DNA from 2 places in the Flexivirga sp. genome. Region 2 is predicted to be linked to the other one. Evidence: riboswitches for the same ligand, from Rfam matches in the RefSeq annotation. Region 2 holds a riboswitch; the other holds the start of a gene.
The links. Region 2 has a riboswitch for cobalamin ahead of ACTHL4_RS15640 (hypothetical protein). Riboswitches for the same ligand answer to the same signal wherever they lie in the genome.
Positions count from the first base shown of each region.

Region 1: another riboswitch for cobalamin. It lies ahead of ACTHL4_RS04270 (ribonucleoside-diphosphate reductase subunit alpha); the one in region 2 lies ahead of ACTHL4_RS15640 (hypothetical protein).

Region 1 covers NZ_JBQCGS010000024.1:34,596-39,523, forward strand. The annotation lists gene ACTHL4_RS04270 (ribonucleoside-diphosphate reductase subunit alpha) at 1-2,388, opposite strand, end outside; cobalamin riboswitch at 2,523-2,724, opposite strand; tRNA gene ACTHL4_RS04275 (tRNA-Gly) at 3,023-3,093, opposite strand; gene dcd (dCTP deaminase) at 3,209-3,784, shown strand; gene ACTHL4_RS04285 (alpha/beta hydrolase family protein) at 3,795-4,460, shown strand; gene ACTHL4_RS04290 (ABC transporter ATP-binding protein) at 4,561-4,928, shown strand, end outside.
Region 2 covers NZ_JBQCGS010000095.1:24,017-28,944, reverse strand. The annotation lists gene ACTHL4_RS15650 (RNA polymerase sigma factor) at 1-377, opposite strand, end outside; gene ACTHL4_RS15645 (nucleoside/nucleotide kinase family protein) at 697-1,338, opposite strand; cobalamin riboswitch at 1,413-1,546, shown strand; gene ACTHL4_RS15640 (hypothetical protein) at 1,622-2,596, shown strand; gene ACTHL4_RS15635 (CbiQ family ECF transporter T component) at 2,599-3,723, shown strand; gene ACTHL4_RS15630 (ABC transporter ATP-binding protein) at 3,720-4,928, shown strand, end outside.

The DNA.
Region 1 (4,928 bases), on a different contig from region 2:
GTGCGTCGCTGCCTTGCGCGCAAAGCCGAATCCGCTTCCGGCCCGGCCGCTTTCGACGGCCTTGTTGACCTTGACGGTCGACTGCTCCGCGCGGTGGCGCGGTTTCATGTGCAGGTAGTAGGTCGTCTTGACACCCTTGCGCCACGCGTCGACATACAGGTCGCTCATGCCACCGATGTCCCGCGACTCCAGGTAGATGTTGCGGCTGATCGCCTGATCGATCCACTTCTGCGCCCGGGAGGCGACCTGCAGGTATGCCGTGGCCGGCAGCTGGAAGGAAGTCTGGAAGACCTCCAGCAGGTCCTCCGGCACGCCGGGTACGACGGACAGGTCACCGCGGGAGCGCAGCAGCTCGTCCCGCACCTGGTCCCACAGGCCGCGTTCCTGCAGCGCGGCCACCAGGTTGCGGTTTACCTCCAGGAACTTGCCGGAGGACGTGGTGCGCGAGAAGAGCTGGGAGAACTGCGGATCCAGGCCGGGAGTGGTGCCGGCGACCAGGCCGATCGACGCCGTCGGTGCGATGGCCATGAGCGTGGCGTTGCGGACGCCGTCGCGGACGCGGGCACGCAACGCGTCCCAGTCCAGGCGTGCGGTCCGCGGCACGTCGACCTCGACGCCACGACGCTTCTCGAGCGTCTCCAGGGTGTCGATCGGCACCAGACCGCGGGACCAGCCGGATCCCGGGAAGTTGGGGTAGGCGCCGCGCTCGACCGCCAGATCACACGATGCGTCGATGGCGTGCCAGCTGATGAACTCGGTCAGCCGGTCGATCAGGTCGGCCGCCTCCTCCGAGGCGTAGGACAGGCCCAACTTCTCCACCACGTCGGTGAAGCCCATGATTCCCAGGCCGATCGCGCGGTTCCGGTCATTGGAGTGCTCCGACTCGGGCACCGAGGAGCGCGTGATGTCGATCAGGTTGTCCAGCTGACGCACGGCGAGACGGGCGGACTCGGCGAGTCGGTCCCAGTCCCATTCGCCGTCCGCATTCAGGTGTCGCGAGAGGTTGATCGAGGCCAGGTTGCACACCGACACGTTGTCGCGGTCCTGCGGCAGCGTGATCTCGGTGCACAGGTTCGACAGGTGGATCGTGCCGGTGTTGTCGTTGAGCGCGCGCTGGTTGACGGTGTCTTTCCATGTCAGCCACGGGTGCGAGGTCGTCTGCAGCGAGACCAGGATCGACCTCCACTGCGCGCGGGCGCGGATCTTCTTGAAGGAGCGCAGCTTCCCGGCCTCGGCCAGAGCGGCATACTCCTGGTAGCGGCGGGAGAAGTCGTCGCCGACCAGCTCCACCAGGTCCGGGGTCTCCAGCGGGTCGAAGAGATACCAGTCGTCATCGGCGACGACGCGCTTCATGAACTCGTCGGACAGCCAGACCGCGGTGTTGGCGGTCCGGGTGCGTCGGTAGGGGTCGCCGGCGTTCTGCCGCAGATCGATGAATTGCGGGAAGTCCAGGTGCCAGTTCTCCATGTAGAAGCACAGCGCCCCGAACTTCTTCCCGCCGCGGGAGACGGCCCGCAGGATCGAGTCGATGGTGTGCATGAAGGGGATCGGCCCGGTGGACGAGGTGTTGTTGCTGCGGATCGGACTGCCTTCCGAGCGCAGTTTGGAGACCGAGAGGCCGATGCCGCCGGTGCCCTTGGTCAGCCACATGACGTCGCGCATCGACTTGGCGATGTGCTCGATGTCGTCGTCCATCTGCATCACGAAGCAGTTGGACAGTTGCGGGGTGACGGTGCCGGCGTTGACCAGCGTCGAGCCGGCCGCCAGGTAGTCCAGCGACGCCATCTTGCGGTAGAAGCCGATCGCGGCCTGGGTCGGGTCCTTCTCGCCCACCGACATACCCATCGCGACACGCATCCAGAAGTATGCCGGGACCTCGAGCGGTCGACGACTGGAATCCGTTGCCATGTAACGGTTCTTGAGGGTGACGATGCCGATGTAGCGCAGTCCGTCGTCCAGGTGGTGGTCGAGCGCGGCCGCGAGCTGCTCCAGGTTGAACGCCGACGCCAGCCGGGGATCGAAGAGCCCGTCCTCGACCGACTCGCGGACGTAGCCGGGGAAGCGCGCCTGGTGCAGCAACGCAAGCTCGGACTGGGTCTCGAAGTCGCCCAGCACCTTCTTGTAGATCGTCTTGAGCAGCAGACGGGAGGCGATGACGTCGAAGTCGGGGTCGTCCTTGACGTTCTGCACCGCGACCGAGATGGCGGCTTCGTCGAGTTGCTCGGTGGTGATGCCGTCGAAGAGGGTGATCGCCAGCTCCGAGGCGATCTGCATGGTCATCGACATGGCGTTCGGCAGGCCGTCGGCCGCCCTCTCGATCGCCCGGTTGATGCGGTCTGCGTCATACGGCTCGCGCGAACCGTCGCGTTTGGTGACGTGTATGGCCACGTGCGGTGTCTCCCGTCTGTCCTCGCTGGTCGTCCGGCGAGGAGGGACGGCGAGCGGGCAGCGCACGCAGATGGGGCATGCCACCGCTCGTTCGTCAGCCCTTCCCGCGCGGGCTGCGGTCGGACCCGTCCACGAACGTGAACGGGGCAGTGGCAGGTCTTCGGACTCGTGACTCCGTGCCAGACGCACACCTACTGGTCGTCGCTTCCCGGGCTGGTCGGCCCAGTGCTGATGACGACGTTCGTCCTCACTCACCGCTGCGGGGGCAGTGCCGGAATCTCACCGGCTTCCCTCTTTCCTCGGGCACGATCGACGACCGCCGTGGCGGTCGGTGTCCGTGCGCGAACCAACTGCGTGAGACACACTATCTAGTGGTGGCGACTTTGCCAAGACCCAACATGCTGTAGTTGCACGCATGTAGTTTTGCCGGTGTCAAATCGGCAGAACGGCGCGAGCCCGAGCCACAGGCGGGCGGTGCGAAGTGGAACCGGCGAGGTGGTGAGCGACCAGCGTTGGCGACGGAAGGGCAAGTGGACGGTCCGCGAGACAACGGTCGGCGCGGCTGCGGCGCGGGGCGAGCGAGCCCGAGCCGCAGGAGGGCGGTGAGGAGTCGAGCACAAGAAACGCAGTGAAGAGCGAGTGACGAGAATCGAACTCGCGTATTCAGCTTGGGAAGCTGATGTTCTACCATTGAACTACACTCGCGTGCCGCGAAAGCCGCTCCCCTGACACGCTGCCGCGGGGGCGATTTCGGACCGGCAGGAGTCTAACCCACGCGCGGCGCCACCGGCGCACGGGCCCGCCGGGTAGCGTGACCCCCGTGCTGCTCTCCGACCGCGACATTCGCGCCCAGATCGACGCCGGACGCGTGCGTCTCGACCCGTATGACGAGACGATGATCCAGCCTTCGAGCATCGACTTCCGACTGGATCGCTTCTTCCGGCTGTTCGACAATCACAAGTATCCGTTCATCGATCCGGCCGCCGAGCAGGACGAACTGACCCGGCTGATCGAGACCGACGCGGGCGAGCCGTTCGTGCTGCACCCGGGGGAGTTCGTGCTGGGCTCGACCTACGAGCAGGTGACGCTGCCGGACGACGTCGCCGCACGGGTGGAGGGCAAGTCGAGCCTGGGCCGGCTGGGCCTGCTCACCCACGCGACCGCCGGCTTCGTGGACCCGGGGTTCTCCGGCCACGTGACCCTGGAGTTGTCCAATGTCGCGACCCTGCCGATCAAGCTGTGGCCGGGCATGAAGATCGGCCAGCTGTGCTTCTTCCAGCTCAGTAGTCCGGCCGAAAGCCTCTATGGCAGCGCGAAATACGGCTCTCACTACCAAGGCCAGCGGGGCCCGACCGCGAGCCGGTCCTACGACAACTTCCACCGGTCGCAGCTGTGAGCGTGACCGCATGAGGCCCCGCTTCGAGGTCGGTCCGGCGCACGCGCAGGTGCGACCGGAGGCACACCCGTTCCTCACGCTGCCGGACGGCAGGCACCGCCCGGAGGCGATCGCCCTGCTGCTGCACGGCGGCGCCGAACACGGTCTGCAGCGCACCTTCAAGGCCAGCCCCCCGGTGCTGCGGATGGTGGCCGTCGCGCGCAGCATCGAGCGCAGTGCCGGCGGCCGCATCGCACCCGCGGTGCTGCGCGACGCGGTGCGCGGATACAACGGTGACGCCCGCTCACCGGTCGTGGATGCTCGGTGGGCGCTGGGGCGGTTGCAGGAGCTCTACCCGGGCGTGCCGCTCGCGCTGGTCGGTCATTCGATGGGGGGTCGGGTCGCACTCGAACTCGCCGGCTGCGAGGGGGTGGTCAGCATCGTCGGTATGGCGCCGTGGATCCCGCGGCAGTACGACGTCGAGCCCTTCCTCGGCCGACACACGCTGCTGTTGCACGGCCGCAAGGACGTCATCACCGATCCGCGGGAGAGCTCACGGCTCGCCGGCCGGATCGTCGCGGCGGGCGGGGACGCGCGCAGCGTCCAGTTGCCCGACGCCCACGCGATGCTGCTGCGAGCGCGCGCGTGGCACCGCCATACGAACGAGTTCCTGCAGCAGACGCTGCTGCGTCCCTGACCTCGCAGCCTCGCAGCGTGCGCGAAAGGCATCGCTCGCCGGGCACGTTGCCGGGTCTGACGCGACAGGATGTCGGTGGCCTGCACTACGTTGGGTGACCATGATCCGCTTCGAGCAGGTGGTCAAGCAGTACGCCGACGGTGCGACCGCCGTCGACGACCTGTCCTTCGATGCCCCGACCGGCCAGATCACCGTCCTGGTGGGACCGTCCGGGTGCGGCAAGACGACGTCGTTGCGGATGATCAACCGGATGATCGAGCCCACCAGCGGCAGCATCTCCATCGACGGTGAGGACGTCCGGACCTTCAATGCCGCGAAGCTGCGCCGGGGCATCGGTTACGTCATCCAGCACGCCGGCCTGTTCCCCAACAAGCGGGTCGTCGACAACGTGGCGACGGTGCCGCAACTGCTCGGCACCCCGAAGGCCAAGGCGCGCGAGCGGGCCCGCGAAGTGCTCGAACTCGTCGG
Region 2 (4,928 bases):
CGCAGCACCAACACCTCGCGCTGCCGCGGCGGCAACTGATCCACCGCCCGCAGCACCTCCTGGTGCTCCTCGGCGATGATCACGTCGGTGTCGGCGGGCGGGGCGATCTCCGGCTCGGCGACCTTCAGATGCGCGCGCACCGTGCGCCGCCGGCGCAGCATCGAGCGCGACTGGTTGACCACCGCCTGCCGGAGATAACCGACCGCGGCACGCGAGTCACGCAAGGCCGCGCGGTTGCGGTGCATCCCGAGGAACGCCTCCTGCACCACGTCCTCGGCGCTGGCCAGATCGTCGACGAGCAGTCGCGCGAGCCGCACCATCTGCAGGTGGTGGGTGCGATAGAGCTCCGCCAGATCGACGGAGTCGTCCGCAGTCATCGCATCGTGGGCGGGAGCCGGTCCATGCTCATGGATCCGACCTCCCCAGCGACTCGGCCTTCCGGCATACACGGCGGGTGTGCTGAGTGTCATGACACCGCAACCCCTCGCCCAGACCTTAACCACTGGCTGACGCAGGAGGGAAAGACGCACCGCGACGGGCCGGGGACCGGCCGCCATCCGTCGGTTCGCACGTTCCTCCTCACACCGGGAAGACGTGCGACGGCCCGCCAGGTTGCCTGCGCGCGCCCGCCAACCTGTATGGCGAGAGGTGCGATCGGTCACATGCGGCAGCCCGGCCGGCACCGGCCACCCGCGTTCACGGCAGCAGGAGTATGCCGTCCGCGCGGGCCTTGGTCGCCCGGACCAGTTCGGCGTTGCGCTCGTCGGAGCCGAGCGCACGCTCGGCAGCCTCCGCGGGACTGCGCCCGAAACGGCGGTGCCGCTGGATCAGCCGGTCGCGGCGCAGCGGGTCGGGGACGTCGACATACCAGACCGCATCCAGCAGCCCGGGCACCGCACTCCACGGCGGCCGGTCCAGCAGCAGGTAGTTGCCCTCGGTGAGCACGACCCGTGTCCCGGGGGAGACCGCGATGGAGCCGGCGACCGGCTCCTCCCGCGCACGGTCGAACGCCGGCGCCCAGACGGTGTCGTCCCGCTCCCGGCGGATCCGGTCGAGCAGCGCGACATAGCCGGCGCCGTCGAAGGTGTGCGGCGCACCCTTGACCGGTGCCCAGCCGCGCGCGTCCAGCACCGCCTGCGCCAGGTGGAAGCCGTCCATCGGCACCACGACCGTGCGCAGCCCGCGCGCCCGGCAGCCGGCGGCGACCAACTCGGCGGCGGTGGATTTCCCGGCCGCGGGCGGCCCGGTCAACCCGATGACGACGCGGTCGGACCGCGCGGCCGACTCGACCACGGCGTCGACGGCGGCTGCGGCATCGAGGGCGCGGGGGGAGGTCACTCGCGAGACTCTGCGGCATTCCGGCGCCGTGCACAAGCTGCGGTGGTGCGGGAGCAGGCTGCGGCGGTGCTACCGTTTCCGGATCGGGTGCCCGTGTCGGGCACCCAGGTGCGAGCAGGGGAAGCCGGTGCGATTCCGGCGCTGTCCCGCAGCCGTGAGCGGCCGACCGGTCGCGAGTCGGAATACCTGCTCCCACCCGTCACCGGATCGACTGTCGAGGACTGCAGTCGCGGGCGAGATCGTGTCGCGCGCAAGAAGTCCCGACACGAAAGGACTCACGCGCATGCCCAGCCGCACGGTGCGCTCCGTCGCAGCCCTCGCGCTCGCCGCCTCGGCGACCACCTTCGCGTATGCCGGATCGGCCGCGCCGGCGCAGGCCGCCGGCTACAACGGCGTGTGCAAGACCAGTTCCGGGGTGACCGTCGTGGTCGACTTCCGTGGCCTCGGCGGCGGGATCGCGGTCCGGTGCTCGCCGGTCGGCAGCGGCGCCACCGGTCTGCAGGCGTTGCAGGCCGCCGGGATCCCGGTGGAGGGGACCCGGCAGTACGGACTGGCCTTCATCTGCCGCATCTACGGGCAGCCGTCGGCATCGGCCACGCTGCCCGGTGGTTACCACGAGTCGTGCGGGCGCACGCCTCCGCCGAATGCGCACTGGTGGTACACCCAGGCGCCCAATGGCGGGTCCTGGACCTCCAGCGGCGAAGGCGCCTCCAGCAGCCATGTCATCCCCGGCGGTTTCGAGGGCTGGGCGTTCAGCGAGGGCGGCACCAACTACCCGCCCCGGTACACCCCGAGCCGGCCCGCGGCGCCGAAGCCGCCGCCCGCGCACACCACCACGGCGCCGCCGGCGCCGCGCCATACGACCACCACCGCGCCACCGCCCCCGCACAGCACCGCACCGAAGCACCGCGGTGGGTCGCAACCGCAGTCCACCACCGGCTCGACGTCCGGGTCGTCGACCGCGGCCGGCACGCATACCGCGAAGAACAAGAAGACGGCAGCGTCCCGGTCGGCCGGCGCCTCGACGTCCGCGCACCGCAAGAGTTCGGCGACGTCCTCGACCGGAGCGGGCGTCACGGGCACCTCCAGCGGGGGGCCCACCAATGCCGCCGGTGCGCCGATCGTCAACAGCGACAAGAAGATCAAGGACGCGGAGAAGTCGTCCACCATCAATGCGACCACCGTCGTGGGTGGTGGCGTCCTCGCGGCGCTGGCCATCGGCGGCAGCGCAGTAGCGTTCCTCCGCCGGCGCAACTGACAGTGGATCCGAGACATCCCACCAGGGCGACACGGCTGCCCGCACCGGTCCATCCGGTCGCCTGGTGGTTGTGGGCGATCGGACTGGCGGTGGCGGCTTCGTTCACCACCAACCCGCTGTTGTTGCTGCTGCTGATCGGGGTCTCCTGCTTCGTGGTCGTCCTGCGCCGCGGCAATGCGCCGTGGTCGCGATCGCTGCGGCTCTACCTGCTGCTCGGACTCTTCGTCGTCGTCGTGCGGGTCGCCTTCCGGTGCTTGCTCGGCGCGGCCGGCGCCGGGCCCGTGGTGCTGGACCTGCCGCGAATCCCCTTGCCGCAGTGGGCCGCCGGTGTCTCACTGCTCGGCCCGGTGCACCTGTCCGACCTGCTCGACGGCTTGTATGACGGCCTGCGGCTCGCCGCGATGATCATCTGCATCGGCGCAGCCAACTCACTGGCGAACCCGAAGCGACTGCTCAAGGTGGTACCCATCAGCCTCTACGACATCGGCACGGTGGTGGTCGTCGCCGTCTCGGTCTTCCCGCAGCTGGCGGACAGCATCCGACGGGTGCGCCGAGCGCAGCGGCTGCGGGCCGACGCCGACGGTGGCAAGTGGCACGTCGTGCGCCGAGTCATCGTCCCGGTGCTGGCCGATGCGCTGGACCGCTCACTGCTGCTCGCGGCAGCGATGGATTCGCGAGGCTACGGGCGTCGCGGCTCGACGCCGAAGCGGACCCGCCGGATCCTCGGCGTGCTGACACTGGCCGGCCTGATCGCCGTCTGCATCGGCATCTTCGGTGTCCTGGACGACCGCGCACCGACACTCTTCCGGTGGCCGGCGTTCGTGCTCGGGGTGGCGCTCGCCGCACTGGGGCTGCTCTGCTCCTCGCGTGAGCGCGCGGTCACCCGCTACCGCGTGGATCCGTTCGGGGTGGTTGGTTGCGCCGTGGCCGCCAGTGGTCTGGCCGCCGGGGCGTTGATGATCCTGGCGGCACAGATCACGCCGGCACACCTCAACACCTCCACGACCCCTGCGCAGTGGCCGATCGTCGATCTGCTGCCGCTGGTCGCTGCCGTCATCGGCCTGCTGGCCGCCGTCGTGTCGCCGCCCAGCGTCATACAGGATGCGACGGAGGAGGTGGCGGCATGATCGAGCTGCACGACGTGTCGGTGCGTTACGAGGGTGCGCCCGCCGGCGACCCGGGACCGGCCGGCGGCACGGCTGCCGCACTGGCGCACGTCGACCTGCAGATCGACGAGGGCGAACTCGCCCTGGTCGTCGGGCGCACCGGCGTCGGGAAGTCGACCCTGCTCGGTGCCGTCAACGGGCTGGTGCCGCACTTCACCGGAGGCCGGCTGTCGGGTCGGGTCGTCGTCTCCGGGATGGACACCAGGGACCACCCGCCCCGTGAGATGGCCGACGTCGTCGGCCGGGTCGGCCAGGACCCGCTCGCCGGATTCGTGGCGGACACCGTTGAGGACGAACTCGCCTACGGCATGGAGCAATTGGGTGTTGCACCGGCCACGATGCGCAAGCGCGTCGAGGAGACCCTCGACCTGCTCGGCATTGCCGCGCTGCGTCGCCGATCGCTGGCCACGCTGTCCGGCGGCCAGCAGCAACGCGTCGCGATCGGGGCGGCACTGGTGACCGCGCCGAAGGTGTTGGTGCTGGACGAGTCGACATCGGCACTCGACCCCGGATCCGCCGAGGAGGTGCTCGCCGCGATCACCCGGCTGGTGCACGACCTCGGCACGACCGTCGTGATGGCCGAGCACCGGCTGGAACGCGCTGTGCAGTATGCCGATTCGGTGATCACCCTGCCGGGTGACGGCATCGTCCGCGGCGGTGACCCAGCGACGATGATGATCGACGCGCCGGTAGCGCCACCGGTGGTGCAACTCGGCCGGCTGTGCTCGTGGTCGCCGCTGCCGTTGTCGGTGCGTGACGCCCGGCGAGCCGCGCGGCCGTTGCGCGAGCGGCTCGGGTCGCCGCCGCAGCGTACGCGTTCGCCCGGTGAGGTGCTGTTGCGGGCCGACGGGGTGACCGTCCGGTATGGCGACCGCGTGGCGGTACGCGAGATCGGGCTGCGGTTGGCCGCCGGCACGGTCACCGCGCTGATGGGGCGCAACGGCTCGGGGAAGTCGTCGCTGCTGTGGGCATTGCAGGGCAGCGGGCCACGCACCGCGGGTTCGGTGCTGGTCGACGGCGTCGAGACCGCGTCGAGGAACCGGCGGCGCAGCTCGGCCGAGTCGGCCGCGATCGGGTTGGTGCCGCAGACCGCCGCCGACCTGCTCTACTGGGAGACGGTCGGGGAGGAGTGCGCCGCGGCGGGTCCCGGCGCGCGCGCCCTTCTG